DNA from 3 places in the Hymenobacter taeanensis genome. Region 3 is predicted to be linked to each of the others. Evidence: riboswitches for the same ligand, from Rfam matches in the RefSeq annotation. Region 3 holds a riboswitch; each other region holds the start of a gene.
What was found. A riboswitch is a leader RNA that binds a small molecule or an ion and turns the genes downstream of it on or off. The one in region 3 is predicted to bind S-adenosylmethionine.

Region 1 (9,744 bases), 2.3 Mb from region 3:
AGCTCGTTGGCCAGGCGCAGCATCTCCTCATCGTCCTTGAAAGGAATGAGAGCGGCGACGGGGCCAAAGATTTCATTCTGGGCGATGGGCATATCGTTGCGCACCTGGGAAAGCACCGTGGGGTAGAGCACTGCCCCCTCAGCCTGGCCACCAAACTCCAGCTTAGCACCCTGGGCAATGCTTTCCTCCACATCCTTCTGAATGCGCTTTACCTGCTTCTCATCAATGAGAGGACCGATGTCGGTTTCGCGCTGCAGCGGGTCGCCCACTTTTAGCTCTTTGGTGCGGGCCACCAGCTTGTCGCGGAATTCATCATATACCTTTTCGTGCACCAGGAAACGGTTTATGGCCATGCAAATCTGACCCTGGTGCATGAACTTGCCCATCATGCCCCCGGCCACGGCCTGGTCGATATCGGCATCCTCCAGCACGATGAACACGTTGTTGCCGCCCAGTTCCAGAGCTACTTTCTTCAGGCCTTCGCCGGCCAGCTTGCCAATGTTCTGGCCTACCGGCGTGGAGCCCGTGAAGGAAATCATTTTGGGGATGGGGTGTTGCACAAACGGGTCGCCGATAACCGACGACTTGCCTACCACCACGTTGAATACGCCGGCCGGCACCCCCGCCTCCTCAAATAGTTTGGCTAGCAGCGTACCACCCGTAGCGGGCGTTTGTGAGGCGGGCTTTACCACAATGGTATTGCCGCAAGCCAGGGCAGGAGCAATGGACCGCATGGAAAGGTGCACCGGGAAGTTCCAGGGGCTGATAATGCCAATTACGCCCAGTGGCTTGCGGTACACCCGGCTCTCCTTGCCCGGGGTGCTGGAGGCCAGAATCTGGCCGTGCATACGGCTGGGAAATGAGGAGGCTTCCAGAATAACCTCGCGGGCCAGCATTACTTCTATCTCACCTTTCGCGTGGGCACCGCCCGCTTCTTTCGCAATCCATTCAGCAAATTCATCTTTGCGAGCCTCCAGAATGGCGGCGGCTTTCAGCAGAATGTCGCGGCGCTCCTGGGGCAGGGTGGCGCTCCAGGTTTTGGCGGCTTGGTGAGCCGCTTCGTAGGCCTCGTCCAGCTCGCCCAGACCAGCACACCTAATATCGAGTAACACGGAGTTGTCGAAAGGATTGATGTCCTGAATGCGGTCATCTTCGCTGCCATCTTTCCAGTGGCCGTTGATGTACTGTTTGTTAAGGTTGTTATAGCGTTCCATAGTAGAAGAAGAAGGGAATTATGCAGCGGCAGGGTACCGCTGGCTGCTTGCCGGTGAAAGAATAGATTTGAATAAGAACCACTCATTCGGCAAAACCTCCCTCCTGCTGAGCTACATAAGGCATAGAAAAGCCCTTCTACTTAACAGCAGAAGGGCTTTCTAGCATCTTTAGGCGTAGCCTTCGGGCTACTCGTTTTCGAGGCGCAGCTCAGCCCCGTTAGGCGCTTTCAGCGTCAGCTTATCATCGGTGAGGGTAACTACGCTGAAGGTGTTGCTCTCGGCACCACCATCGGGCGTCATGGTGATGGTTTTACCGGTCTGGTCGAAGGTGTACTTGCCATTAGTGGCACCATTGGGCGAGGTCATGTTATACTGGCCGTTGGCGAAGAACGTAATCCGCTCATCTTCCTGAGCGTCGGTTTGCTTCACTTTGTCGCCGCTCGCGTCCAGCTCTTTATCCGTTTTCCAGACCTTGCTGTCTTTGCCGTAAAGCATATTTACGCCTTCTACTTTGCCTTCATTGCTACCGCAAGAAGTAGTAAACATGGCGAGCAGCATAAGCAGGCTGGCCAGATAGCGCAGGGTGAGAGATTGAGTTTTCATGAGAATAGGGAGATAAGTGAAAAGGCCTGCAACACGTAGGGTACGGCCCATGGAGAAAGTTCAGCTACAGCGCTTCTACGGTGGCCTTTACCAAGATGTTCGCCTTTGGTGTAAGCTCAACTGTAGCCATACAACTTATTGTGAGCTCAGGCGTAAGACCCTGGTATCGGTTCACTGCATCTGCTTGATAGCCGGCCCTTTCCCCCTCACTCTAAACTTGCATTCGATATGGGACTGTTCGATTTCCTTTCTAATGATGGCGATAAAAAACCAGTAGAACCCGCTAACAAACCAGCAGCTGGTGGCGCTACTGATTTTTTCGGTAACAGCAACCAAGCGGCTGCTCAGCCCACCGCTACCCAAGGCGACACGTACACCGTAGTAAGCGGCGACTCGCTCTCCAAAATTGCCAAGCACCACTACGGTGATGCCGCCAAGTGGCACCAGATTTATGATGCCAACAAGAGCACCATTGGCTCTAACCCCGACCATATTGAGGTAGGCCAGGTCTTAACACTACCCAAGCTGTAAGCCACTCTGACTTATTAGAATTATACAAAAAGCCACTTTGTATTAAGGTGGCTTTTTTCGTGCGCTAAGGGCTGCAAATTCCGAGTGCTATCCAAGAAGTATTGACGCGGTTTCCGAAAGTACGCCGCCATTACAACTGCTACAGCACACAGTTTTCTTTGCTTGCCACATAGCCTTTGCTATCTATCTAAGCTCATTTTTAAACACTTACGCCATATGCCTATTATTCAACGGCAGGCATGAACCACTACTGCCTACTGAAAAAAAAATATTTTGCCAACCTATTGCAAATATCAAAACCGGCTATACATTTGCAACACCAACACGGTACTCCTCTGCTCGCGGCAGAGTAGTTTTCATAGGATTTATACAGAAGCGGCGAGAGAACAGGCTCCCTGACCCGCTGGCAACCTTCGACCGCGCGAAAGGTGCCAATTCCTGCCCGACCAGCTTTTGCTGGCGGGGCATATAACTCAGAGTGCCATGGAAAACACCCTCGCTTTCGCCCTTGTGAACCCATCTGCCCCGGCTGCCTTGCTGCATGCCGTCTCGCCGATGGTTTTTTGTGTTGCCCCCACCGCACTGGTGGCCGCTCACGTTGCCGCGCGAATGCGAATGCGCTGCTGTTGTAGCGCTTGTTGTTGCTGTAGCTAGTCGCTGCCTGTAAGCCGACTCCTCACAACTCCTCCCTCCTCTTCCTGATATTGCCCCCGACTGGTTGCGCCACCTAGGCCACCTCGCTGGGCCCCACCGCATCCTAACCGCTGTATCTAGCGGGTTTTGAGCGGTTTCCGCTACGCCTCATCGTGGCCACTACACCCGAGCATTTGCTTTCTCCTCTTCCTACGATAACTCCTTACAGACCAGACCGTCATGTCAACGCCAAACTTCCACTTCGAGACGCTTCAACTCCACGCCGGCCAGCAGCCTGACCCCGTAACTGGTGCCCGCGCCGTGCCACTGTACCAAACCACCTCTTACGTTTTCAAGAACGCGGAACATGGCGCTAATCTGTTTGCCCTGAAGGAGTTTGGCAACATTTACACCCGCCTGATGAACCCCACCACCGACGTATTTGAGCAGCGCATTGCCGCGCTCGAAGGTGGCGTGGCGGCGTTGGCGGTATCATCGGGGCAGGCGGCGCAGTTTATTGCCCTCAACAACATTCTGCAGGCCGGCGACAACTTTGTGGCTACTTCGCACCTGTATGGTGGCACCTACAACCAGTTTAAGGTAGCGTTCAAGCGCCTGGGCATTGAAGTACGCTTTGCCGACGGCGACCAGCCCGAGCAGTTCGAGAAGCTGATCGACGAGAACACCAAGGCCATTTACCTGGAAACCATCGGCAACCCGAGCTTCAGCATTCCTGACTTCGAGCGCATTGCCGCCATTGCCGATAAGCACGACCTGCCGCTCATCGTGGACAATACATTTGGCGCGGGTGGCTATTTGTTCCGCCCCCTGGAGCACGGCGCCCACATTGTGGTAGAGTCGGCCACGAAATGGATTGGCGGCCACGGCACCAGTATTGGGGGCGTAATTGTAGACGGTGGCAAGTATGACTTCGGCAACGGCAAGTTCCCGCAGTTTACGGAGCCCTCCGAAGGGTACCACGGCTTGGTCTTTAATGATGTATTCGGCAAGAACGGCCCCTTCGGCAACATTGCCTTCATCATTCGGGCCCGCGTGGAAGGCCTGCGCGACTTTGGTCCGTCGCAGAGCCCATTCAACTCATTCCTGCTGATTCAGGGCCTTGAAACGCTGAGCCTGCGCGTAGAGCGCACCGTAGAAAACGCTCTGCGCGTGGCTACCTGGCTGGAGCAGCACCCACAAGTAGAGGCCGTGAACTACCCTGGCCTAGCCAGCAGCCCCTACCATAAGCTGGCCCAGAAATACCTGAAGCGCGGCTACGGCGGGGTGCTCACCTTCGCCATCAAAGGCAGCAAGGAAACCGCTACCGAGTTCATTAATAACCTGAAGCTCATCAGCCATCTGGCCAACGTAGGCGACGCCAAAACGCTCATCATCCAGCCCTCGGCCACCACGCACCAGCAGCTCTCCGAGCAGGAACAGATTTCAGCGGGTGTAACGCCTACGCTGCTGCGCCTGTCGGTGGGTATTGAGCACTTTGAAGACATCCGGGCCGACCTGCAGCAGGCGTTTGACGCCGTGCGCATCGCCGCTCCCCTAACCTCCGATGCCGATGCCAGCACCCTGCTGCCCGAGCCGGAGCCTGAACACGCCGCTACGCTGGAGGTCTAAACCAAGAGAGGGGTTGAGCATCTGGCAGCTACTTCGTGGGAAGCAGCCAGGCCTTGACCTTCAGCGGGCGTAATGCGGGCAGCTCAACGGCTTTTTTGTGAGAGAGGAATCCGTTGAAACCAGCTGCCCGCCCATAGCCGGGGCTGAGCCAGCGCGTCTACTGGCTCAGCCCGCGGGCTTTGGAAAGCTAGAACGGCATTCAACTACTTTTTAAGGAGGTGAGCCTCTAGCCCAGACTATTTTTTGCTTTGGAAGTATGTCAGATTTCGACCAACAAATATTCCGGCTGCCTAGGCCACTGCGGCTGGAAAGCGGCGCCGTGCTCCCGCACGTGGAAGTGGCCTACCACACCTACGGGCACCTGAATGCCTCCCGCGACAACGTGGTGTGGGTGTGCCATGCCCTCACGGCCAACGCCGATGTGCTGAGCTGGTGGCCAGGGTTGTTCGGGAAAGACACCCATTTTGACCCCGCCGACTGGTTTATCGTCTGCGCCAATATTCTGGGCTCCTGCTATGGCAGCACCGGCCCGCTTACCCCTAATCCCGAAACCGAAGAGGTGGCCTACCAGCAATTTCCCCTGCTGACCATCCGCGACCTGGTTTCGGCGCACGAAGCCCTACGGGAACACCTGGCCCTGCCGCGCATTCATACCCTCATTGGTGGTTCACTGGGCGGCCAACAGGCAGTTGAGTGGGCTATTCAACGGCCTGAGCTGTTCGAGAATTTAGTGTTGCTGGCCACCAGCGCCCAGCACTCAGCCTGGGGCATTGCCTTCAACGAGGCCCAGCGCCTCGCTATTCAGGCTGACCCAACCTACACCTCCGCAACGCCCGATGGCGGCGCGGCTGGCCTACGGGCCGCCCGCGCCGTGGCCCTGCTGAGCTACCGCAGCTATGAGGCCTACGACCTAGCCCAGACCGAGCCCAACGAATCAGTACTCACTGATTTCCGGGCCAGTTCTTACCAACGCTACCAGGGCGACAAGCTCGTGGCGCGGTTCAATGCCCACAGTTACGTCACCCTGTCCAGAGCCATGGACTCGCACAACGTGGGCCGGGGGCGCGGCGGGGTAAAAGCTGCCCTAGGGCGCATTCGGGCGCGCACCCTGGTAATCGGTATTACTTCCGATGTGCTGTTTCCACCCAGCGAGCAGCAACTGCTGGCCCAGCATATTCAGGGCGCCCTCTACGCCGAAATGGGCTCTCAGTACGGCCACGATGGCTTCCTGATTGAAACCGCCCAAATCACGCACTTCCTCGAACGTTTTTACGCGCCAAGCTATGTCAGCCAACCTGCACCTCAACTCTCTATCTAGCCCTTCCACCTCAGCTGCGCGGCCGTGGCGCGTGGGCCTGATTGGTTTTGGCTGCGTAGGCCAGGGCCTGTACGATATCCTGCAAAAACGGCCAGAAACGGGCTTCGACATCAGCCGCATTGTAGTAAAGAACCAGACTAAAGAGCGAACCTTGCCCGCCAACCGGTTTGAGTTTGACGCCGCTGCTCTGCTAGCCGACGACACCCTGGACGTACTGGTAGAGGTAATTGACGATGCCGAAGAGGCCTTCCGGCTGGTGGCGGCCGCCTTGCGCCGCGGCCGCCGGGTAGTTACGGCCAACAAAGCCATGCTGGCCCGCCACCTCCCCGAACTGGTGCAGCTGCAACGTGAAGGCCAGGGCACTCTATTATATGAAGCGGCCGTGTGCGGCAGCATTCCAGTCATCCGGACCCTGGACGCTTACTTTGGGGCCGAGCCCCTACGCCGCCTGACGGGCATCCTCAACGGCTCTTCTAACTACGTGCTCACCCGCATGGGCGAGGATTCTTCGGACTACGCCCCGGCCCTAGCGGAAGCCCAGGCCAAGGGCTTCGCTGAAACTGACCCGTCGCTGGACATGGGCGCTTTTGACCCGCGCTCCAAGGCGGTGCTGCTGGCCGCGCATGCCTACGGGGCCTTCCTACAACCAGAGCAGGTCTTGAACCTGGGCATTGAAGGCATCAGCGCCGTGGATATTGCCTTTGCCGCCACGCTAGGCCAGAAAATCAAAGTAGTAGCGGGCCTACAGCGCCTCCCCGATGGCCGCGTAACGGCGCTGGTAACCCCGCAGCTCGTAGGCCCGGATTCGCCGCTATACTCCGTGGATAATGAGTTTAACGGGGTGGTAATTGAGGCCGACTTTGCGGGCGAGCAGTTTCTGCGCGGCCGTGGGGCCGGTGGGCACCCCACCGGCTCAGCCGTGCTAGCCGATCTGGCCGCATTACGCCAAGGCTTTGCCTACCAGTATCCCAAGGCCAGGGCAGGTGCCCCGGCCTACGCCTCCGACCTGGAAGTGGAAATCTACCTGCGCACCGACGAGGACCGCCTCATCGACCTGCTCGACTTCAGCGAGATTTCGGAAGAAGCCGACGAGGACGAGTACGTGGTAGGCTACGTGGCCCTGGAAAACCTTATCCGCCACCGCGACACCCTGCGCAAGTACGGGGCCTTCGTGGTACGTACCGGGCAGCTGCGCCCCATCAGCACGGCCGTGGCCGCAGTGGTAGAGGAGGAGTCATTTTAGTACTCTATCTCTATTGATAGGCTCCTTATAGAAGACCTTACTCAATCCCATTTGAGTAGGGGTCTTTCGGTTTATAGTATCCGCGCGGCCCTATTTGTTCCTCTGAAGGCTGGTACTATCTGGTAGGCTAGCACCTGAGCTGCCAGGCGCTTAACGTTGTAACGTGCGATACAAACTGCGGAAACACGCGCGGCAGGCTCGTAGCATTTTGTAACAGGAAGATCTCTTCAACTTTGCGGAGAACTGTCAGATCTTCATGGGCTGCCTCGCCGGCGTTTCCCGGCTGAAAGCAAACGGGCTTTACCGGGGTCTGCTAGTGGGTGCCGGGGCATCATCTGGGGCGGGAGCCGGGCCCAGTGGGCGGCAAGCTAGGTTCAGGTGGCCTGGCCGACTGTGTTTCGCTAGAATCTGCCGGGGCTGTTTGGCTACCACTGGGAGCAGCAACTAGAGAAACACTAACCACTGGTACCTGCCCGCTCTTCGGCAAAGGCGGCTTAATCAATTGTATCCGGCGTGGCGCCAACATAGCTACCGCTCGCGGCTGGGGCTTCAGGGCGGCGGCCAGCAACGGGCCCGGCGCCCCAGCCCCGAGTAACGGCCGCAGAAAGTCGCGGGTAGCGGTGAATACCGTATCCAGATACACGGGCTCCACGGAGTACGGCACGTGCCCGGCCCCGCGCAAGCGCCGTAGTACGTTGGGCACGCCCACGGCCGTAGCGCGGGCACTAATGGCCCCGCCGCCGTACACTCGCTGGGCCGGCAATGGGGTACCCACATGCCCTTTACCGTAGGGTATCAGGCCGTCGCGGGTGCCATGGATGTTGCAGACAGGAACATCACCAGGCTGCAGCCAGCGCACGTCGGCTAGGGCCCCGCACATGTTTACCACCCCTCGCGGGCGGCTGCTGTAGCGAGGGTTGCCGCCAGTGCCTTCCAGGCCACCCAGGTCAGCCAGGCCAAGGTAGGCGGGCACCTCGGCGGGCTTATCCATGTAGGCCGTGAGTAGCGACATGAAGCCACCAGCCGAGCTGCCGCCCACAAAAATATATTGCGGATGCACCCGGTATTTGCGGGCCGTGGCGGCATCATGGCGGAAGAAGCGGATGGCCGCCCGCATGTCCTGGGTAGCCCGAACGGCGGCCCGACCAATACCCACGGTGTCGAATGGGAAGAAATAGAGCCGATAATCAATGCTGGCCGTAACGTAGCCCAGCCGGGCCAGGCGTGTGCAGAGGGCCGTCATGACGGCATCATCGCGGGTGCCCGTCAGGAAGCCGCCCTCGTGCGCCAGCACAATAAGCGGCCGGCGGCGCACGGTGTCGCCGGCGGGTTGGTACACATCCATGTACAGAGTCTGCGCCCGGCCGAGGAAGGTAGTAACCTGGGCAAACGCCACCTCCCGCTGCACCGTCACTTGCCGGAAGCGCGGCTGATAATAGCGCCCACGCGTGGTGTCAATTTGCGCCCGACCCATTAATGGGACTAAAAAAAGTGCTGCTAGCACAGCCAGCACCCCGAAATACTTCATGCCAGAATCAGTGTGTTGCAGCCTGTTGCGCGCTGCCTATTGCAAAGATACGGCGTAAGCCACTGCCTGGCCTGCCAGCAAAGCCAGCGCCTGCCTGCCACATGGAGCTGAGCAGACTGCAGCCAATAGTAGCGCGAAACCCCGTCTCGCGACGAGTGAAGCGAGTGTCCCGCTTGACCACCAAGCCAGCCCTCCTGTGCCCATCACGAAACAAAGTTTCGCGCTGCACGCCGCCAGGTTGCTTTTTTTGAGGCTTATTCAAACACCACGCGGCGGGCGCCTACCCCTTCTGCCCGCAGAAAGTACGTGCCGGCCCGGAGGTTCTCGCGGGCAATGCGCAACTCAGGTTGCTCCCACTGCAGGCGCCGCACCACGCGGCCCGTAGCATCCAGTAATTCAACAGCGGCGGGCCGGAGAGCCGCCCCTGTAGGCCAGGTCAGGCGTACTGCGGAGGTGGCGGGTATCGGGTAGGCCTGCAGTAGCGGCGGGCTAGTGCTGGCTTTGCTGGCCGTAACAATGCTGGGTTGCCGCAACAAGGGACGCAGAAAATCTCGCACGAAGCGCACTGTGGTATCCATGTAGGCCACTTGGGCCGCCGTAGTGCCAGAGAAGGGCACGTGGCCGGCTCCTTTAAAAGTGTAGAATGGGTTTTGCACGCCCACGGCCAGAGCCCGCGTATGCAGCGGCGCACTACCGTATACCTTCAGGGGTGGTAGCAAACTGCCTACTTTGCCGCCGGCGTAAGGCAAAACGGCATCGTTGGTGCCGTGTAGGCTCACGAAGGGCACGTCGCCGGCCTCTATCCAGGTGGGGCTGCCGAGGGCACCGCTGAGGTTAATAGCTCCACGGACTTTGCTGGAGTAGCCGGGGTTGCCACTGCTGCCCTCCAGGCCACCTAAGCCTGCCAGGCCTATATATGTGGGCACCTCGGCGTCTTTGTCCAGATACGCCGTTTCCAGCGCCGTAACGGCCCCGGCCGAAGTTCCGCCTACGTAAATAAAGTCGGAATGAATGCGGTAGGATTTTGAGGCGGCGGCATCCTTAC
Region 2 (9,744 bases), 2.2 Mb from region 3:
CACACTTCAGTCCGGCTTCCAGCACGCTCCACTTCGAGGAGTCAATCATAATCGGCACCCGCGAAATGTCGGGCTCCGAGGCAATGAGGTTCAGGAAGGTGGTCATGGCCTGCTCCGAGTCGAGCATGCCTTCGTCCATGTTCACATCGATGACCTGGGCACCGCCCTCCACCTGGTCGCGGGCTACTTGCAGGGCAGCTTCGTAGTTGCCGGTCCGGATGAGGCGGGCGAAGGCGCGGGAGCCAGTCACGTTACACCGCTCGCCCACGTTCACGAAGAGGCTGTCGGGGTAGATGCCGAAGGGCTCTAGGCCACTCAGGCGGGTAGCTTTGGGTAGCTCGGGCAGCTTGCGCGGCTCATACTTATCAGCCAGACGGGCCAGCTCGCCAATGTGCTGGGGTGTGGTGCCGCAGCAGCCGCCCACCACCGTCACGAGGCTTTCCTTAAGGTAGTTTTCTACTACGCCCGCGAATTCCTGAGCCGACTCATCATAACCGCCAAATGCATTCGGCAAACCCGCATTCGGGTAGGCCGAGATGTGCACGTCGGCAATGCGGCTCAGTTCCTTGATGTACACCTGCAGCTGATCGGCGCCGAGGGCGCAGTTCAGGCCCACGCTCAGCAGGGGCAGGTGGCGGATGGAGTTCCAGAAGGCCTCCACCGTCTGCCCCGAAAGGGTACGGCCGGAAGCGTCGGTGATGGTGCCGGAAATCATGACGGGCACCACGCGGCCGCCTTCGTCGAAGAACTTCTGCACCGCGTACAGCGCCGCTTTAGCGTTCAGTGTGTCGAAGATGGTTTCGATGAGCAAAGCGTCGGAGCCGCCATCAATAAGGCCGCGCACCTGCTCGTGGTAGGCGGTGGCCAGCTCGTCAAACGTTACGGCCCGGAAGCCGGGGCGGTTTACGTCGGGGGAGAGGGAAGCGGTGCGGTTGGTGGGCCCAATGGCACCGGCCACGAACCGGGGCTTGTCGGGATTCTGGCGCGTAAACTCGTCGGCTACCTCTCGGGCAATGCGCGCCGACTCATAGTTGAGCTCGTACACGATATCCTCCAGGGCATAGTCAGCCTGCGCGATGGTGGTGCCGCTGAACGTATTGGTTTCCACCATATCGGCCCCGGCCGCGAAGTAATCGGCGTGGATGCCTTTGATGATATCAGGCCGCGTAATGCTCAGCAGGTCGTTGTTGCCACGCAGAGGCTTGGGATGATCGGCGAAGCGGGTGCCCCGGAAGTCAGCCTCTTCCAGCTTGTGGCGCTGAATCATGGTGCCCATGGCGCCATCCAGAATCAGGACGCGTTTGGCAAGTATATCGTGGAGCGGGGAGTCAGTGACGGTCGGCATATTGGCTCTTCAAGTAATTCGGCAGCGAAAAAGTGCCTATCCAGAGAGAGCCGTGCGAGAAGCGCGTCCTGTTCTTATCTTCTTCCAAAACCGCCAAAACGGTTTGAAAAGGGAATTAGCACCTTGTTTTATTTCAGGTTGCTAAGACGTCGTCGGGCCCAATCCCTCGGTCTTTCTGGATAAGTAACTCTGCGAAGATACAGCAGGAATCTTCAACTTTCAATTTGGGAGGCTGGGAACGTCATGCTTCGACAAGCGGACACCAGATGAAGCATGACGTTCTTATTGTTTGCTGTGCACACGGCCTGGTTAGGGGAAGCTAACTGTGGGAGAACTGCGCCGCCTTACTTCTGACGTGATGCCAGCACCTCGCGCACGGAGGTCCAGCGGAGCTCGGGGTACCGGTCGTTGTCCAGGGGCTGTAGTTTGGGGAGACCCGTGAACATGTTGTGGAGGTATTGCATGCCCTGCCAGGGCGGAAATACCTCGTTAGTGGCTGGCATGAGGGTGCGCGTGACCTTGATCATGCCAGCTAGGAACCCTAGGCCACCTGCTCGCAGCAAGCCAAACTTTTCACCGGTGGCCTCAGTAGCAGCTGCCTGCAGGTCTCGGATGGTGGCTACTTCGCCGGCCACGCGCAGGTAACGGGGCGTGGTAGAGTCAAGAGCCGCGAGGGCGGTAAAGGCGGCGGTATCTTCGGTGGTAGTGAAATCCAGGGGCTGATCGGGGTTGCCCCAGTAGAGCACCCTCTTGGGCCCAAACAGCACGACCGGCGCCTGCCCGGTCAGCAGGTCCGCGAACATACCGTTGAGGACGGACGTGGCCTGGAGAGGCAGCTCATTTAGCCGCTCATTAAACTCCCGGCGCAGGTCGAGGTTGCGGTTAGAGCCTTTCGGTAGCTTCGTGTAATCAATGGAATAGTCGGAGGGGATGAAGCGCGGCACGCCTGCTGCCACGGCCGCTTTTGCCAGCCGGGTCTGCATCCCCACAATCTCCTCGCGCAGCCCCGACAACGCCGAAACCACACAGCCGGCGCCAGCACTGGCCTCCGTCAGGGAAATAAGGCTGTTGTAGTCTACCTCAGTAAGGCTGGCTCCCAGCTGGCGCAGGGCAATAGCCTCCGGCTTAGAGCTGCTACCCGGCCGCACCAGGGCCTGCACAGTGGCGCCACGTTGCAGTAGGTGCTTGGCAATGCGAAAACCCAGGTCGCCGGTAGCGCCTGCTACTACAATGGTAGCAGGAGCTGACGTGGTACGGGGCTGGGGAGTAGTAGGTTCTGTCAAAATAGAGGAGGTAAAAGTTAAGTAAGAAAGGCCAGTCTGCCCATGGGGGTAAAGCCTGAAGCTGGTAATACAGCCGGGCATAACAGAAGGTTACTATGACTCAAGCAGCAAGCAGAGCACGTAGGCCACTTGGTTGGCGGTGAGCTACAGTTTAACAGGCTGCAACTATTGACAGACCCTCAGCATCTTAAAGAAAGAATAAAAATAAATGTAACCATGGTGGAAACATATATGTACCTACCCGAGTTGCTATGCGCTGAATCCGCACATAGCAGGTTCCTGTACATCGACTTCATCATGAATCACACTCCGCATCTTTTCTCGTCCGTTCAGGTGGGCGCCCTCACGCTGCCCAACCGTTTTGCCATGGCCCCCATGACCCGGAGCCGCGCCACTAACCCGGAAACCGTACCCACCGACTCGGTAATAAAGTACTACGTGCAGCGCGCTTCGGCGGGCCTGATCATCACGGAAGGTTCGCAGGTATCAGCTCAGGGCGTGGGTTACATCAATACCCCTGGTATTTATACCGAGGAGCAGGTAGCTGGCTGGAAGAAGGTAACTGACGCGGTGCATGCAGCCGGCGGCCGCATTTTCATTCAGCTTTGGCACGTAGGCCGCGTGTCGCATCCTTTCTTCCACAACGGCGAGCTGCCCGTAGGCCCCTCGGCCATCAAGCCTGAAGGAGCTAAGGCCTTCACCGGCCAGGGCTTTGAGGATGTACCTACGCCACGCGCCCTGGAGTTGAGTGAAATTCCGGGCGTTGTAGACCAGTTCCGCCAGGCGGCTCGCAACGCCAAGCTGGCCGGTTTTGATGGCGCCGAAATCCACGGCGCCAATGGCTACCTGCTCGATCAGTTCATTCAGGACGGTTCTAACCAGCGCACCGATGAGTACGGTGGCAGCGTAGAAAACCGCGCCCGCTTTACCTTGGAAGTGGTGAAGGCCGTGGTAGACGAGCTGGGCGCCGACCGCGTAGGTATCCGCCTCTCGCCCCAGGGCAGCAGCAGCATCAAGGACTCCGACCCGGTACGCACCTTCAGCTACGTAACAGAGCAGCTCAACCAGTTCAACCTGGCTTACCTGCACGTAATTGAGGCCCTGCCCGGTCACCCCATGGCCCAGCCCAGTGCCCCAGCCGTAGCTGCGCACCTGCGCAAAATCTTCAATGGCACCTTCATCCTAAACGGTGGCTACACTCAGGAAACTGCCGAAGAAGCCCTGGCCAACAACGAAGCCGATGTAATTGCTTTCGGTGTGCCGTTTATTGCCAACCCCGACCTAGTGGAGCGCTTCCGCAGCGGGGCCGCCCTCAACACCCCCGACCCCAGCACGTTCTACGTGCCCGGCGACAAAGGCTATATCGACTACCCCTCCCTGCAAGAACAGGGCGTAGACTTGAAGGAGCCCGTTGACTACCAGAATAACTAAGTAGCAGCTTCCTGTCTGCAATGGCACTTATAGAACCCGCCCCGGCGTAAGCTGGGGCGGGTTTTGTTTTATCCCACCTCCGGCCCACCCTGGCTTGATGCGCCACATCCTCCGGGGGTGGGGTTAGCTGCCGGGGCCCAAATCTGCGTACGCAGAAAAACAACCAACCCACACTACGCTAATGGCTGCTAAGAAAACTTCTACCCCTTCTACTACTGCCAAATCGGAGGCTAAGGCAGCTCCAGCTAAAAAAACAGCGGCTACTCCAGCCGCTAAGAAAGCCGCGGCTGCAGCCTCTGCGGCGCCTGAGCCCGTGAAGAGGCCTACGGCGAAGGAGATGAAAAAGCATGCCCAAAAGTTACCTTATCCGGCCAAGCAGGCTGATATGGATTTGCAGCCGGCCATGAGCTTCTCTACGTACCGGGCCGCCGGGAAACTGCAGGACAAGATTGCTCTGGTCACGGGCTCTGACTCCGGCATCGGGCGGGCGGTGGCGGTGGCCTTTGCCATGGAGGGGGCTCACGTAGCGGTACTCTACAATGAAAATACTGTGGATGCCGAGGAAACGAAGCGCCTCGTGGAAGCTCAGAACCGTCGGTGCCTCTTGCTGCAGTTAGATGTGCGCGACCCGGAACAGTGCAAACAAGCCGTGCGCCTGACCCGCAAAGAGCTGGGCGGCCTCAATATTCTCGTCAACAACGCCGCCTTCCAGATGAGCGCCGAGAAGTTCGAGGACATTTCCGAGGAGCAGATTCGCCGCACCTTCGATACCAACATTCTCGGTTATATCTGGATGGCGCAGGCCGCCATTCCGCACCTCCAGCAGGGCGACTGCATCATCAACACGGGCAGCATTGTAGGCCTCACCGGCATCCCGATTCTGGTGGATTACGCCTGCACCAAGTCGGCCATTCATGCCCTCACCAAGAGCCTGGCTACTTACCTTGGTGAGCGGGGCATTCGGGTGAACTGCGTGGTGCCCGGCCCCGTCTGGACGCCCAATATTCCCGGCACTATGCCCAAGGAGGAAATCGAGAAGTTCGGCCACGAGGTGGCCCTGGCCCGCCCCGGCCAGCCCGAAGAGCTGGCTCCCGCCTATGTGCTGCTGGCCTCCCAGGACGGCTCCTTCATGACCGGCTCGCTCGTCCACGTCACGGGGGGCAAAATGAGTAGCGACCAGTAAGTGAGGTGATGAGGTGAAGTAATAATAAGATAGTAAAGGGATGTCATGCTGAGCCTGCTGAAGCCTCTCTACCTCTGGCTAATCTCTGGCCTAGGCCTATTGCAGCGAAGCAGTAGAGATGCTTCGGCAAGCTCAGCATGACGGTTTGTTCTATACTAACTACCACATTTAAAAGCGCCTTTTCTAAGCAGATGGAGCGCTTTTATTGTTCAGTAGAAACCTTGCACTGGCCTAGCTCGTCAGTAAAGGCTGAGTTCTTCTATCTCACCGGCTGATTTCCAGACCCGAATGGCATCCCCTCACTACCCCGAAGGCACCGTGCGCGCCCTGCTCCAGACCGAGCTCGTGACGGAAGCTACCCGCGCCGCCCTGCTGTCCCGCCTCGATACTTCGCCTTACACGCCGCAGTTCTTCGATGAGGGGACCTACGAGCTGCTGCGAGCCGTGGCAGCGCGCATTTACCCCCAGCCGGAACGCGCAGAACCCATTGAGTTAGCCCCCGTGGTAGACAAGCGCCTCGCGGAAGGCGACTCCGATGGGTGGCGCTATGATGCCATGCCGCCCGACCGGGAGGCCTACCGCCTGGGCCTGGGTGGTATCAACCAGGCTGCCCAGGCGCTGTTCCAACTGCCATTCCAGCAACTACCCGAGGCGCAGCAGGACCAGGTTATGGAAGTCATTGCTAACGGCACTGCTCCCGGCGAGAACTGGCAGCAGCTGCCCATCAACCGCTTTTTTGAAGAACTGCTGGCCGAGCTAACCGAAGCCTACTACTCGCACCCACTGGCTCAGGAGGAAATCGGGTACGTGGGCATGGCCGACGTGCCCGGCTGGACCCACATTGAGCCCAATCAACTAGAGCCCCGCGAGCCGGAAGCGGTGAAAGAGTGATCAAGTGACCTAATGAGTTGATGTTCTCTCTGCGTTACAGGCGCCAGTAGCGCGGTCTGGGCCAGCCGAACGACAAACTCACTACTTCACACCTCACTACGTCACTCAATCACACTTTCACAATTCCACCGAATATGCCCGACGAAGAAGTACTGGAAGAGGGTGTGCTGAACCCTATAAAACCGGAAGTTCAGGACCCCTTGCTCAAAAGCATCCTGGCTGAAAACGATGCGCTGCCCGTTGAAGCACCCAGTGAAATGGAACAGGCTGCCCCGCTCCCCGACCCCGTGGACGAGGTAGACTGCGTGGTAATAGGTACCGGTGCCGGGGGTGCGCCCTTGCTGGCCCGACTGGCCATGGCTGGCCTGAAAGTAGTAGCCCTGGAAGCCGGCCCCCGCCGCGACCCTACCCAGGACTACGCTACCGACGAAAAAGCTCAGCATTTCCTGTTCTGGAACGATGAGCGCCTTTCGGCGGGCCAGAACCCGGTGGCCTTCGGCAATAACAACTCCGGCACCGGCGTGGGCGGCTCTACCCTGCACTACACGGCCTACACGCCCCGCGCCCACCGCGGCGACCTAAGCCTGTTCACTGACTTCGGTAAGGGCGTGGATTGGCCGTTCGGGATTGAGGAGCTGGAGCCTTACTATGAGGAGCTGGAGCACTTCCTGGGCATCAGCGGGCCTACGCCCTATCCCTGGGATGCCAAGCGCCGCAAAGGCTACCCGCTGGCACCGCTGCCCCTCAATGGAGCCGCGCTGCTCATGCAGAAAGCCTGCGCCGACCTGGGCATCAAGACCTCACCCGCGGCCAATGCGGCGCTGTCGGCGCGCTATTACCAGGAGGGTATTGGCTGGCGCGAAGCCTGCACCAACCGAGGCTTCTGCCAGGCCGGCTGCAACCGCGGCGCCAAGGCCAGCATGGACGTCACCTTCCTGCCATTAGCAGAGGCCTACGGGGCCGAAATTCGGTCGGAGGCCTTTGTAACGGAAATTGAGCGCGATGCCAAGGGCCATGTAACGGCCGTGGTGTATACCCAGCAGGGGGAGCAAAAGCGCCAGCGCTGCCGCCACCTGTTTCTGTGCGCCGGGGCCGTAGAAACTCCCCGCTTGCTGCTGCTCAATGAGCTGGCCCTCACCAGCGGGCAGGTAGGCAAAAACTTTATGGCCCATACGGGCATGCAGGTATGGGGCACCTTCGATGAGGATATTCGGCCTTACAAAGGCATTCCCGGTGGCCTGATTTCTGAAGATACTCACCGGCCCGCCGATGCCGATTTTGCGGGCGGCTACCTGCTGCAAAGCATCGGCGTAATGCCCGTGACGTTTGCCTCCCAGATGGCGCGCCAGCGCAAGCTCTGGGGCCAGCCGCTGCGCGACTACATGCGCAGCTACAACCACACCGCTGGCATTAACATCCTCGGCGACTGCCTGCCCCACGAAAGCAACTTCCTGGAGCTGGCCGAAGAAAAAGACGGGCGGGGCCTGCCCAAGCCGCGCATCCATTTCACGGCCCAGGAAAATGAGCAGCGCATGAACGCTCACGCCGAAAAGCTCATGCGCCAGATCTGGGAGGCCGCCGGGGCTCACGATATCTGGTCTTTTGAGCGCTACGCCCACACCATTGGCACCGCCCGTATGGGCCTCTCCGGCGACGACGCGGTAGTGAATGCCGACGGCCGCGCCTTCGATGTGCCCAACCTCTATATCTGCGACAACTCCGTCTTCCCCAGCGCCCTCAGCGTCAATCCGGCCCTCACCATTATGGCCCTTAGCCTCCGCACCGCCGACAAGTTTCTGGCAGCCCGGCAGCGGCTGGATGGGTAGGAGCTGAGTATTCCTCTAAAGGGCATGCTGAGCGGAGTCGAAGCATCTCGCTCGCATCCGTTGAATTAGCATGGCAGCATCGGCACGCGAGATGCTTCGGCTGCGCTCAGCATGCCCTTTAATATTCCACTTGATTGCTCGCGTAATCAACGCACCCTGTTCTCATGGCCAAAAGCTTCCTGACGCATATTAAAGACAAGTACGGCGACGGCAATTATGAGGGCGACGAGCACGGCGGTGCGGCCGGCCACGACGGCAGTGGCCTACCTACCGGCAACCCCGGCAACTTCATGTTCGCTACCGGCATTGAGTGCTCGTATCCTACTATTGCAGGCGGCACCATCCGGCGCGACCTGCTGGCCGAAACGGACCACTACACCCGCTACAAGGAGGACCTGGGCCTGGTGAAGGAGCTGGGCCTGAAGGTGCTGCGCTACAACCTGCCGTACTATCTCATTCATAAAGCGCCGGGCAAGTTTGACTGGGAGTTTGCCGATAAGGCCATGGCCGAAATTCAGCGCCTGGGCATTACGCCCATTCTGGACTTAATGCACTTTGGGGTGCCCGACTGGATTGGCAACTTCCAGAACCCTGAGCTGCCGGTGCACTTCGCGGAGTACTGTGGGGCCGTGGCCAAGCGCTACCCCTGGGTGCGCTTCTACACGCCCGTAAATGAGATTTACGTCACGGCGCGCGCTTCCGCTAAAGATGGCATCTGGAATGAGCAGCTTAAGGATGACCGCGCCTTCATCACGGCCATGAAGCACTGCGCGGCGGCCAGCATTATGGGTAACCAGCAAATTGCCCGGTACCGCCCCGACTGCATCATCGTGCAGAGTGAATCAGCGGAGTACATTCATGAGATGCGCGCCGTGGAAAGCGACGCGGTGCGCCTCAGCAACAAGCTCCGCTTCTTGTCCTTGGACCTGCTCTACGCCCACACTCTCGATGCCGAGGTGCTGCTCTACTGCCTCGATAACGGCCTCACCCGCCAGGAGCTGGAGTGGTTTATGGCCGGTGAGCCGCCCGGCTACCAGATTATGGGCAACGACTACTACGGCCGCAATGAGCGCATTATTAAGCCCAACGGCGAGTGGTGCGCCGCCGAAGATGTGCTGGGCTGGTACACCATGACGCGCCAATATTACGAGCGCTACCGCAAGCCCGTGATGCACACTGAAACCAACACCTTCGATAAGAAAGACGCCGAATGCTGGCTCTGGAAGCAGTGGGTAAACGTGCAGCGCATTCGCCAAGATGGCGTGCCCGTGGTGGGGTTCACTTGGTACAGCCTCCTCGACCAGCTCGACTGGGATATTAGCCTCGCCGAGAAGCGCCTCTCTGTCAATGCCTGCGGCCTCTACGACCTCGACCGCCGTATCAGGCCGGTAGGGGAGAGCTACAAAATGATGATCCGCGAGTTCGGCCAAATCACCATCATGCCCCATGGCGAAGTCTTCGAGTTCACCAGCCGCCCCGCCACGTTAAAGGTGGAGAAGTAGGGTAGAAGTGCTTTGAGCTATCCGGCACCCCACCCCCGTCCCCTCCCCTCCGGGAGAGGGGTGCGTTCTGGCATAGAAGTCATTTGGCACCCCTCTCCCGGAGGGGAGGGGACGGGGGTGGGGTTTCCCTAGGCCACTCCACCACCTATTCATTGACCGAAACCAGCCGCCAATACCCTTGCTAAGTCGGTTTGTTGATTAATTGCTTTTCTTATATAGGGTAGGATTAATTCTTTGCTTCAGTTTGTGTAGGTTAGGGGCGTATTCTCACTCCTCACTTCCT
Region 3 (9,744 bases):
CGCACCGTGCTGTCGGTGCCCATGCACCCTATGCTCACCAATGAGCAGGTGGCCTATATCTGCCAGGTGTTGCAGGCTTGGCCCTAGGCCAGTTTGGCGGCCAATAGCTAAAGGTAAAAACTGGCCTACGCGCACCTTCGGGGCACAGCGTATTCTTTGCTGGCACTGTTTTTTCTTAGAACCGTATTACTCCCCTCATACTTGTTCTCTTCCTTACATATGCGTCGTTCTTTTTTAACTCTCTTTCTGCCGCTGGCAGTTGTTTCAGTGCTGACTACGGCTGCCGTTAATGCGCCCCGTCAGGGCTTTAACCTTTTTTCCATCAACCAGGATATTGCGCTGGGTGCGCAAGTAGCTCATCAAACCGACTCGCTTTACCGCGCGAAAGGGCAGCTGCTCGAAAAATCCAGCAACGCCCGCGCCTACACCTTACTTAATGGTGTGGTAAAGCGTGTGCTGGATAATGGCAACCTGAAGTACCGCACGCAATTCCCCTGGGATGTGCAGATCATTAAGGATGACCAAATCCAGAATGCGTTTGCTACCCCCGGCGGCCACATTTATGTGTTCACGGGCCTGATCAAGTTTCTCGATAACGAGAACCAACTGGCGGGCGTATTGGGCCACGAAATTGCCCACGCCGACCGCCGCCACAGCACGCAAATGCTGCAGCAGCAGTATGGCATTAGCCTGCTGGCGGGCATTGTGCTGGGTAACAACTCCAACCAGCTGGTGCAGATTGCCGCTGGCTTGGGTCAGTTGAAATTCAGCCGCAGCTACGAGACCGAAGCCGATAAGTACTCTACCATTTACCTTAACGGTACACGCTACTATGCTTGTGATGGGGCCGCCGGCTTCTTCATTAAGGCTGAGAAGCAGAGTGGAGGAGGTACCCCCGAGTTCTTGAGCACTCACCCCAACCCCGGCTCACGAATTGCCAACATTCAGAAGAGCGCTCAGCAGCTTGGATGCACCAACCGCAACGTGAGCAATGCCAATTTTGAAGAGTTGAAGCGGCTGCTGTAGCAGTAAACGCTTAGCAATTAGCAGGCTATAAACTGCGTGAACCCGCAGCTTCCGTGTAGGAGGCTGCGGGTTTTGTTTTGTGCTGGAGAAACGCCCTATTTTTCGGAGCTTGCGGTTGTGCTCTCCGCCTTTTTCCTACGCCACCTTGTCTGATTCTGCTCCTGTTCGCTTCGTCATTTGCGGTGTAGGCCACATTGGTCGTCGGCATGCGGCGTTAGTGGCCCGCTACCCGGGTGCGCAACTGGCCGCTTTAGTTGATGTGCGCCCTGAGCTGGCCGGGGAACTGGCCGGGGAGTTTCCGGAAATACCTTTCTATACATCTTTAGAAAAGTGTTTTGCGGCTGGCTGTGAGGCTGATGTGCTAACTATAGCTACACCAAATTACCAGCATGTGCCACAAGCTATAGCTGGCCTAACGCATGGCCTGCACGTAGTAATTGAGAAGCCCATTGCGTTGCGTACCCACGATGCTGAGGCGGTGGTGCGCATGGCTGAGCAAACGGGCCGCTTGGTATTTGGCGTAATGCAGAACCGGTACTCACCGCCGGCCGTCTGGCTTAAGCAGCTGGTTCAAGAGGGGAAGCTAGGCCAGGTGTACTTAGTGCAAATCAACTGTTTCTGGAACCGCGATGCCCGCTACTACTGCGCCGGCGGCTGGAAAGGCTCTCAGCAGCAGGATGGAGGCACGCTCTTTACTCAATTCAGCCATTTCGTAGACCTGCTTTATTGGGTCTTCGGTGACATCACGAATATCGGGGCGCGCTTCTTTGATTTCAACCACGAGGAGCTAACCGAATTCGAGGACTCTGGTCTCGTCACCTTTGATCTGGTGCGAGGCGGCAGTGGCACGCTGCACTACAGCACTGCCGTGTGGGACCAGAATCTGGAAAGCTCCCTTACGGTTATTGCTGAGCATGGCAGCCTTAAAATTGGTGGGCAATACATGGATAAAGTGGAATATTGCCACTTGCGAAACTATACGCTGCCCGAGTTACCCCCCACGAACCCCGCCAACAATTATGGCCCATACCAGGGCAGCGCCGCCAACCACGTGCACATAATTGAAAACGTAGTGGAAACGGTGCAAAAGCGCAGCCACGCCACTACCAATGCGCTAGAAGGCCTCAAAGTGGTGGAGATTATTGAGCGAATCTATCGCCTAAAGTCACCCAAAAGCACTTAGGCCCACGTAGGACGTTACTTCCAGCGGCGGATGTACTGATCGAAGCTCTCCCGGTAGCCTTCGCTGATGGGAATGGTTTCGTTGGCAATTTGCACGGTGCCGCGGCCCACGGTGGTTATGTGGTTGAGAGCTACAATATAGGAGCGATGAATGCGCATAAACTGCTTTGGCAGGCGCTCTTCCAGGGCTTTTAGGCTCTGGAGGGAAAGGAGTGGCCTAGGCTCGCTGCGGCGGTATACTTTAATGTAGTCCTTCAGGCCCTCAATGTATAGGATGTCAGCATAGGGCACGCGTACCAGCTGGTACTCCACTTTCAGGTAGAGGTAATCTTCGGCGGGCACAGCCGGAACAGTTACTGCCGGTGCGGGCTTCTCTGCTTCGGCGTAGCGCTGCGCCTTGTGTGCAGCCCGCAGAAACTCCTCGTAGGTGAATGGCTTCAGCAGATAGTCGAGGGCATCAACCTTGTAGCCGTCAAGGGCATACTGGTTGAAGGCCGTGGTGAAAACAACGCGCGGCCCCCGGCCGGGCCCCGGGCCGCGGTCAAGCACCCGGGCCAGCTCCAGCCCATTCAGGTCGGGCATTTGAATGTCCAGGAACAGCACATCAACCGGAGTTTCCTGCTGTTGCAGGCCTTTTAGAGCAGCTACTGCACTGCTGTAGCTGCACATTAAGCGCAGAAAAGGCGTTTTCTCGATAAAGCTGCCCACCAGCTGTAAGGCCAAGGGCTCGTCATCAACGGCAATACAATTTAGTATCGTCATGAAAGCAGCGTTAAAGTCAGGTGAATGTGGTATTCGTTGTCGGGGGTGCGCTCGGTAACCGTGAGGCAGTGGCGGCCGGGGTAGAGCAGCTCCAGCCTACGCTTGGTATTCACTAAGCCAATGCCATGGTTCTCATCAAGCGGAGTGGGGCGCTCCTCAAAGAGCGTGTTGTATATAGTGGCCACGAGAGTTTGCGCATCAGGCTGCCGAATATGAATACGAATGGAACTCGGCGATACCGTACTCACACCATGCTTAAAGGCGTTTTCTACGAACGTGAGCAGAATCATGGGGGCAATGGGCGCCTCGTGCAGGGGCTCAGGCGTATGGTATTCTACGTGCACATTGTTGGTAAGGCGCAGCTGCATCAGGTCAATATAGTCGCGCACGAAAAGCAGCTCCTGGCTAAGCGGGGCGGTGCCAGTTTGGGTTTCGTAGAGCACGTAGCGCATCATGCGCGAGAGGCGGTGCAACGCTTCGCGAGCCCGGTCGCCGTCAATGAGGGTGAGGGCGTAGATGTTGTTAAGTGTGTTGAAGAAGAAGTGCGGGTTGATTTGGGCCTTTAGCCATGAGAGCTCCGTGGTGAGTTTTTCCTGCTCCAGTGCCTGCCGCATTTCTGCTTCCCGCTGACCCCGCTGCACCGCCGCCACGCTGGTGCCCAGGCCTAGCGCCAGCAAAGTGGTAATAAAAATAGCGGGGTTGAATAGCCCAAACCGGTGCTGGCGCATCGGGCGGCGGGGGCCAAATTCCCGCTCAAAGTTATTGGGGGGCGGCCCGTGGGGCCGGAAGTCGGAGCCATGCTGCCCCGGCTGTGGGGGCTCTGACCCCTGCTGCTCCTGCTGAGGCTGGCTATATGAGTTCTCCTCTAACACCCAGTGCACAACCAAGATGCTCAGCACGGCGGCTACCAGAAAGGCCAGGTAGGGCACTACGCGGCGGCCGTAGAGCAAGCGCGGTACGGCCCAGCCCACGTTCAGGTAGAAAACCAGGGCCAACATGAATAGCATGCTGGTTTGCACAAAGATAAATTCAGCTCCCTGGGTACGGTCTTGCGGCTGCATAGCCAGCAGCGTAATCAGCACCCCCCAAATTAGGAGGTGCAGCAAGAACGGGGGGCCTAGGCGCGGGGTAGAAATTACCATACAGTAAAGTAAAGTGAAACGGAGGGCAAGCTACCACCCAAGGCCGCTCCATGTCGGCTCCAATCCATCAGTTGCCCAAACACACCGACAGTTTCCTTTTGTCGGCCGTTTGTTGGGTTGGGCCCTAGGCTTGGGCAGCAGGCTAAGCGTGCCCGGCACGGGGCTTTCGGCATATCTGCTTACTTTCAGAGCCATGATGCCCACCGAACAACTGGCCTACACCGAGCTGCGGGCCTGGCAGCGCAAAATGCAGCAGAAGCCCACGCTACTGAACCGCCTGGCGCGCCGCGTGCAGATACGGCTGAACGCGCTGTTGCCCGATCGGGTGCACGAGGCCATAACGGTGGCCATAAAGCAGATGGTGCGCGGGGTGTTGTTCGGCTCTACCTACATCACGCGCAAGCCCGTAGAAGCTGCACCTCTGGCAGACCGTGAAGCGGCCGTACGCACACGGGTGCGCTACTACCGCAACACGGCCGCCGCCGAAGGGGCCATTACCGGCGCGGGCGGCTTCCTGCTTGGCCTCGCCGATTTTCCCCTTTTGCTGAGTCTCAAGCTGAAGCTGCTCTTCGACATTGCGGCTTTGTATGGCTACGATGTGCAGGACTACACTGAGCGGCTTTATCTATTGCACGTTTTTCAGTTGGCATTCAGCAGCCAGCACACCCGCAATGAGGTGTACCGGCAACTCGCCGACTGGGAGGCCTACCGCCATACCTTGCCCGCTGATGTGCACGAGTTTGACTGGCGCACGTTTCAACAAGAGTACCGCGACTACATTGACCTGGCCAAAATGGCCCAATTAGTGCCGGTTATTGGGGCCGCGGTGGGAGCAGTGGCCAACTACCGGCTCTTGGAGCAGCTCGGCGACACGGCTATGAACTGCTACCGGATGCGGTATTTTCGGGAGTTGCCGGCGGGCGCGCAAGGGCAAACCGCCTAGACGCCTGCTCGATTGAACTCCCCTACTGATCGTAGTGAGGAACGATCGTGCGGCCGGGCCTGGGCCACTAGTTGCGGTACTGGTAGAAGATGCCGTTGTCGAAGGGCGTCCAGAGGCTGGCTTTCTGTCCGCAGTATTTCAGCGCATCGTTCGCCCAGGTATTGCAGGTATAGAACCAACCGTAAGTGCGGTGCGCTTCATAAAACGAGTCGTCGCGGCCGTAGCTGTGGCCCTCAATGTACATGGGCTGGCCTTGTGCATCGTACTTAAAGCTATCCTGAATATACCGGATCAGCTTGCGGTAGTCGTGGTGGCTGATGCTGATTTTTACGCAGTCTTCGCTCTCATGCATCTCCTGATAGAAGGTAGTGTGCATGGCCGAGGTGCCGAGGTAAAACATGGCTTTAAAGGCCGTGCTGGGCTTTAGCTCCGCCCAAGTGGGCGTGTCGAGGTAGAAGCCTTTGTCGCCCCACCCAAACCCGATGTACTGCATAGAGGGGTCGTTCGACTGCGTGTTTTTCAGCAGAATGGTTTCCGTCCAGTCGATGTACTTGCTGCGCGCCGGCACCACAATGTCCGTGTGCACTCCATTAGAGTAAATGTAGATGTCGACGTCGGTCAGAGGGTCGGTGCTTTTCTTGGGTACCGTAATGCGCGATAGTACCGCGGCGGAAACTAAGTAGAGGCCTAACGCGCCACCTAGGGTAGCAGCTACGTATCCGGTTGCTTTCAGGGCTTTGTGAAGTCCTTTTTCCATGTGTTGTACAAGTGGCAAAATCTTGCCGGGCGTGGGAGAAGAAGGGAAGCGATGTAGGCGCAATACGCGCGCAGGGGCTAGTGGTTAGAAATACGGCGCCCATTCAGTAGATAAGCCACAAAAAAAAGCCCCAACAAATTTGTTGGGGCTTAGGAGAATGAGTCAGGCCGGTTTAGCTTTTAGCCTTGCGCTGAGCTTTGTGCTTTTCAACTTTATCGGCACGAAGCTGAGCGTACTTAGTGTACTGGTCGGCACTCAGAATTTGCTTCAGCTGAGCTTCGTAGCTGGCCTTATCGGCCTTCATTTCCTGCTTGCGCGCATCAGTCTTACCGGCCGAGGCGTACTTGGCGCGGTTTGCCTGCATTTCCTGGTAGCGGGCAAGGTGCAGCTGACGCACTTTTTGGGTCTGCTCAGCCGAGAGGTTTAGCTGCTTAGCCAAGTGTTTGGCTTTTTGCTCAGCCTTTTGCTCGGGCGTTTTCTGGGTTTTACCAGCCTGCTCGGTTTTTACTTTGTGTTTGCCTTTGGCAGAAACAGTTTGGGCTGAAGCAATACCAGCCGAGAAAGAGAAAGCAGCGAGAAGAACAAGAACCTTTTTCATAAGACAGTATTTGTATTGTTAAATCAGAGAGTGGAAACAGGAGTAAGCTTAGATGCATCATCCGGGCTTCTGAGAGATGTATTTGCAACTCAAATGCCAACCTTTCCTTTTTATCTGATTTTTTGAAAAATAAAAAAAAGTCAATTTTCCTTTTAAACCTTCTGGTTGTTTGGCTGTCGGGCGCCGTTTGAAGTAGTGGGAGTGGCCTAGGCCACTGCCTGGGAGCATTTGTAAATGCGCACTAGCTGGTTGTACCTTTGCCCTACCAATTCTTTTTCGACCAAAGGATTGTTTTTATACAGAGGCGCTGAGAGACAGGCTCGATGAAGCGTCGGCAACCATCCGCAACTGCCGGAACGGTGCCAATTCCTGACCATATAAAAACAAGTTGCCGTGGATTTTCGCCCCTGCCGTACTGCCCGTTTTGTAGTTTCCGCTGCCTGCTTCGGTGTGCCCACCGTTGAGCAAGCCTGTTGTTGCGGTGGGTGTTGTTGCTGTTGAACCCGCAGCCCGTTTGCCTGTATCGCGTTAACGCGCAAGCCGCTTAAGCCGCGGTAGCGTTTTTCCCTCCCGTTTTTTTCTGGTTGTGCCGGCTGCTCCGGCACCGTGTCGGTTGGCACCACCCGTTTCGGCGGGGGCGTGATAAGCCAAACGCCTTGTGTTACTGAGCTGCTCCTGTGTACGCCACCGGCCGGCACCCCACAACCAGCCCCTTTACCTCACCGGCCAGCCGTGCGCTGGCATTCACTTTTTATGCTTAAAAAATCTCTGGAACTGCTGCGGCAGGAAGCGGCCGAAACGGGCGCTAACACCCTAAAGCGAAGTCTGAATGGCTTCAACCTAATTACCATTGGTATTGGGGTAATCATTGGGGCTGGTCTGTTCTCGCTCACTGGCATCGCCGCCGCCAACAATACCGGTCCGGCCATTACGCTCTCATTCATTGTGGCGGCCATTGGCTGCGCGTTTTCAGCGCTTTGCTACGCTGAGTTTGCCTCCATGGTGCCCGTGTCAGGCTCGGCCTACACGTACGCCTACGCTACCATGGGCGAGCTATTTGCCTGGATTATTGGCTGGGACCTGGTGCTGGAATACTCCGTAGGCGCCGCCACGGTAGCCATCAGCTGGTCGCAGTACCTGCTGAAGTTCCTCGACAAGTCGGGTATTCATTTGCCACCGCAGTTGGTGATGTCGCCGTTTGAAACCGCCAAGCTGGCCGACGGGAGCCTGGTGCACGGCTACGTGAATGTGCCGGCCATGCTGATTGTGGCGCTCATTACGCTCATCATTATTCGGGGCACCAAGGGCTCGGCGTGGTTTAATGGGCTGGTTGTAACGCTCAAGGTGGCAGTAGTATTGGTATTTATTGCCCTAGGCTGGCAGTACATTGATCCGGCCAACTACCATCCCTACATCCCGCAGAATACGGGCACGTTTGGTGAGTTTGGCTGGAGCGGCATTCTCCGCGGTGCCGGCGTAGTGTTCTTCGTGTTCATTGGCTTTGATATTGTGGCTACCATGGCCCAGGAAACCAAGAATCCGCAGCGCAACATGCCCATCGGTATCATTGGCTCCTTGGTTGTCTGCACCATTCTATTCGTGCTGTTCGGGCACGTGATGACTGGCCTAGCCAACTATACCGAGTTCAAGGGCAGCGCCGCGCCCGTGGCCATTGCCATTGAAAAAACGCCCTACGCCTGGCTGTCATCGGCTGTAATTCTGGCTATTATCATTGGCTACACTTCCGTAATTCTGGTGGATTTGCTGGGCCAGACCCGCGTGTTTTTCTCCATGGCAAAAGATGGGCTGCTGCCGCCCATATTTGCGCGCATTCATACCACCTTCCGTACGCCGCTGCAGTCTAGCCTGCTGCTAGGCCTGTTTATTGCGCTTTTCGCGGGCTTCGTGCCGATTTCAGTAGTGGGCGAAATGACGAGCATTGGCACATTGCTGGCCTTCGTGATGGTGTGCCTGGGCGTGCTGATTATGCGCAAGAAAGAGCCCAACGCCCCGCGTTCTTTCCGCACCCCCCTGGTACCTCTGGTGCCTATTCTCGGCATCCTGACCTGCCTGGTGATGATGGTGGCCCTGCCCTGGGAAACCTGGTTGCGCCTGGCCGTATGGCTGGCTATTGGGCTGGCTATCTACTTCGGCTATGGCAAAAAGCACAGTAAGCTGCGTGCTGAAGTGGAGCGGCAAGTGGCCTAGATTAGTCAGAAGTGCCAAGTGCAAAAAGCCGGACCAGGTCCGGCTTTTTTGTGGGTATCAGTTCAGCTGTTTGGCTACACTCACAACCGAGAAAGTTTAAACTAGAAACAGTATCAATAAACAGACACGCCCTGCTGATTAGCGGGGCGTGTCTGTTTATTGATAGTTAGGCACTACAGAAGCTACATAAACAGCTTCCGTAGCGCCCACAGGCTCCAGATAATTACCATCAGGCCCACGCCCACGAACATCCAGCGCACCGGAATGCGGCCGGCCAGGCGGGCGGCAAAAGGAGCCGCCGCTACGCCGCCCACAATGAGGCCCAGAATAACCTGCCAGTGCGAAATGCCCAGCGTAGCGAAGAAGGTAACGGCGCTGGCAAACGTCACGAAGAACTCCGTGACGCTCACTGAGCCAATGACATACTGCGGCGTTCGGCCACCGGCAATGAGCGTGCTTGTAACAAGGGGGCCCCAGCCGCCCCCGCCGAAGGAGTCAAGGAAGCCTCCGGCGGCAGCCAACAGGCCTAGCTTCTTGTGCTTCTTGCGTGGGCCGGGCTTGGAAAAGGCTTTGGAAATAATACGGATACCCAGCAGCAGCAGGTAGGCCGCCAGGAGAGGCTTCACGTACCCCGCGTATGTTTCGCCGAACTTCGACAGCAAATAAGCCCCCGTAATGGCCCCAAGTACCCCCGGGATGATGAGGGCTTTGAACAAGCGCTTGTTCACGTTGCCAAAGCGGTAGTGGTGGTAGCCCGAGGCGCCGCTGGCAAACATTTCGGCGGTGTGAATGCTGGCACTCACGGCTGCGGGGGCAATGTTCATGCTCATCAAACTGATGGCCGTTACCACGCCGTAACCCATGCCCAGCAGCCCGTCAATCAGCTGCGCTCCAAACCCAATGGCCACGAAAATGTAGAACATCTTAGCGTTGGTGGCCACGCCCCATACCTGGTTCCAGGTGATGTAGTAGGAGAGGATGTTGAAGACCAGCAAGCCCGCAAAGGCCAGCAGGGCCCCCGTAGCCCGGCGCCGCCACTGCGCCGCCGCCGGCGACTCATACGTTGGGCCGCCGGTAAGCTCGGCCGTTACGGCATTCAGCGACTTTACCTTGTGGGCGAAGTCGC

Region 1: it holds a riboswitch for S-adenosylmethionine, as region 3 does, so the genes downstream of both, HMJ29_RS04595 (O-acetylhomoserine aminocarboxypropyltransferase/cysteine synthase family protein) here and HMJ29_RS15405 (amino acid permease) in region 3, are expected to answer to the same signal.
Region 2: it holds a riboswitch for S-adenosylmethionine, as region 3 does, so the genes downstream of both, metH (methionine synthase) here and HMJ29_RS15405 (amino acid permease) in region 3, are expected to answer to the same signal.

The regions. Positions count from the first base shown of each region.
Region 1 covers NZ_CP053538.1:1,064,775-1,074,518, forward strand. The annotation lists gene HMJ29_RS04580 (aldehyde dehydrogenase family protein) at 1-1,214, opposite strand, end outside; gene HMJ29_RS04585 (lipocalin family protein) at 1,401-1,817, opposite strand; gene HMJ29_RS04590 (LysM peptidoglycan-binding domain-containing protein) at 2,046-2,348, shown strand; SAM riboswitch class I at 2,711-2,823, shown strand; gene HMJ29_RS04595 (O-acetylhomoserine aminocarboxypropyltransferase/cysteine synthase family protein) at 3,222-4,610, shown strand; gene metX (homoserine O-acetyltransferase MetX) at 4,867-5,928, shown strand; gene HMJ29_RS04605 (homoserine dehydrogenase) at 5,894-7,171, shown strand; gene HMJ29_RS04610 (alpha/beta hydrolase) at 7,503-8,645, opposite strand; gene HMJ29_RS04615 (alpha/beta hydrolase fold domain-containing protein) at 8,954-9,744, opposite strand, start outside.
Region 2 covers NZ_CP053538.1:1,453,621-1,463,364, reverse strand. The annotation lists gene metH (methionine synthase) at 1-1,345, opposite strand, end outside; SAM riboswitch class I at 1,417-1,531, opposite strand; gene HMJ29_RS06260 (NmrA family NAD(P)-binding protein) at 1,690-2,628, opposite strand; gene HMJ29_RS06255 (alkene reductase) at 2,926-4,059, shown strand; gene HMJ29_RS06250 (SDR family oxidoreductase) at 4,241-5,242, shown strand; gene HMJ29_RS06245 (gluconate 2-dehydrogenase subunit 3 family protein) at 5,531-6,133, shown strand; gene HMJ29_RS06240 (GMC family oxidoreductase) at 6,268-7,959, shown strand; gene HMJ29_RS06235 (family 1 glycosylhydrolase) at 8,124-9,461, shown strand.
Region 3 covers NZ_CP053538.1:3,663,059-3,672,802, forward strand. The annotation lists gene HMJ29_RS15365 (DegT/DnrJ/EryC1/StrS family aminotransferase) at 1-87, shown strand, start outside; gene HMJ29_RS15370 (M48 family metalloprotease) at 220-1,026, shown strand; gene HMJ29_RS15375 (Gfo/Idh/MocA family protein) at 1,172-2,209, shown strand; gene HMJ29_RS15380 (LytR/AlgR family response regulator transcription factor) at 2,224-2,970, opposite strand; gene HMJ29_RS15385 (sensor histidine kinase) at 2,967-4,112, opposite strand; gene HMJ29_RS15390 (EcsC family protein) at 4,306-5,055, shown strand; gene HMJ29_RS15395 (TIGR02117 family protein) at 5,123-5,812, opposite strand; gene HMJ29_RS15400 (DUF4890 domain-containing protein) at 5,985-6,410, opposite strand; SAM riboswitch class I at 6,702-6,794, shown strand; gene HMJ29_RS15405 (amino acid permease) at 7,164-8,618, shown strand; gene HMJ29_RS20710 (TSUP family transporter) at 8,801-9,744, opposite strand, start outside.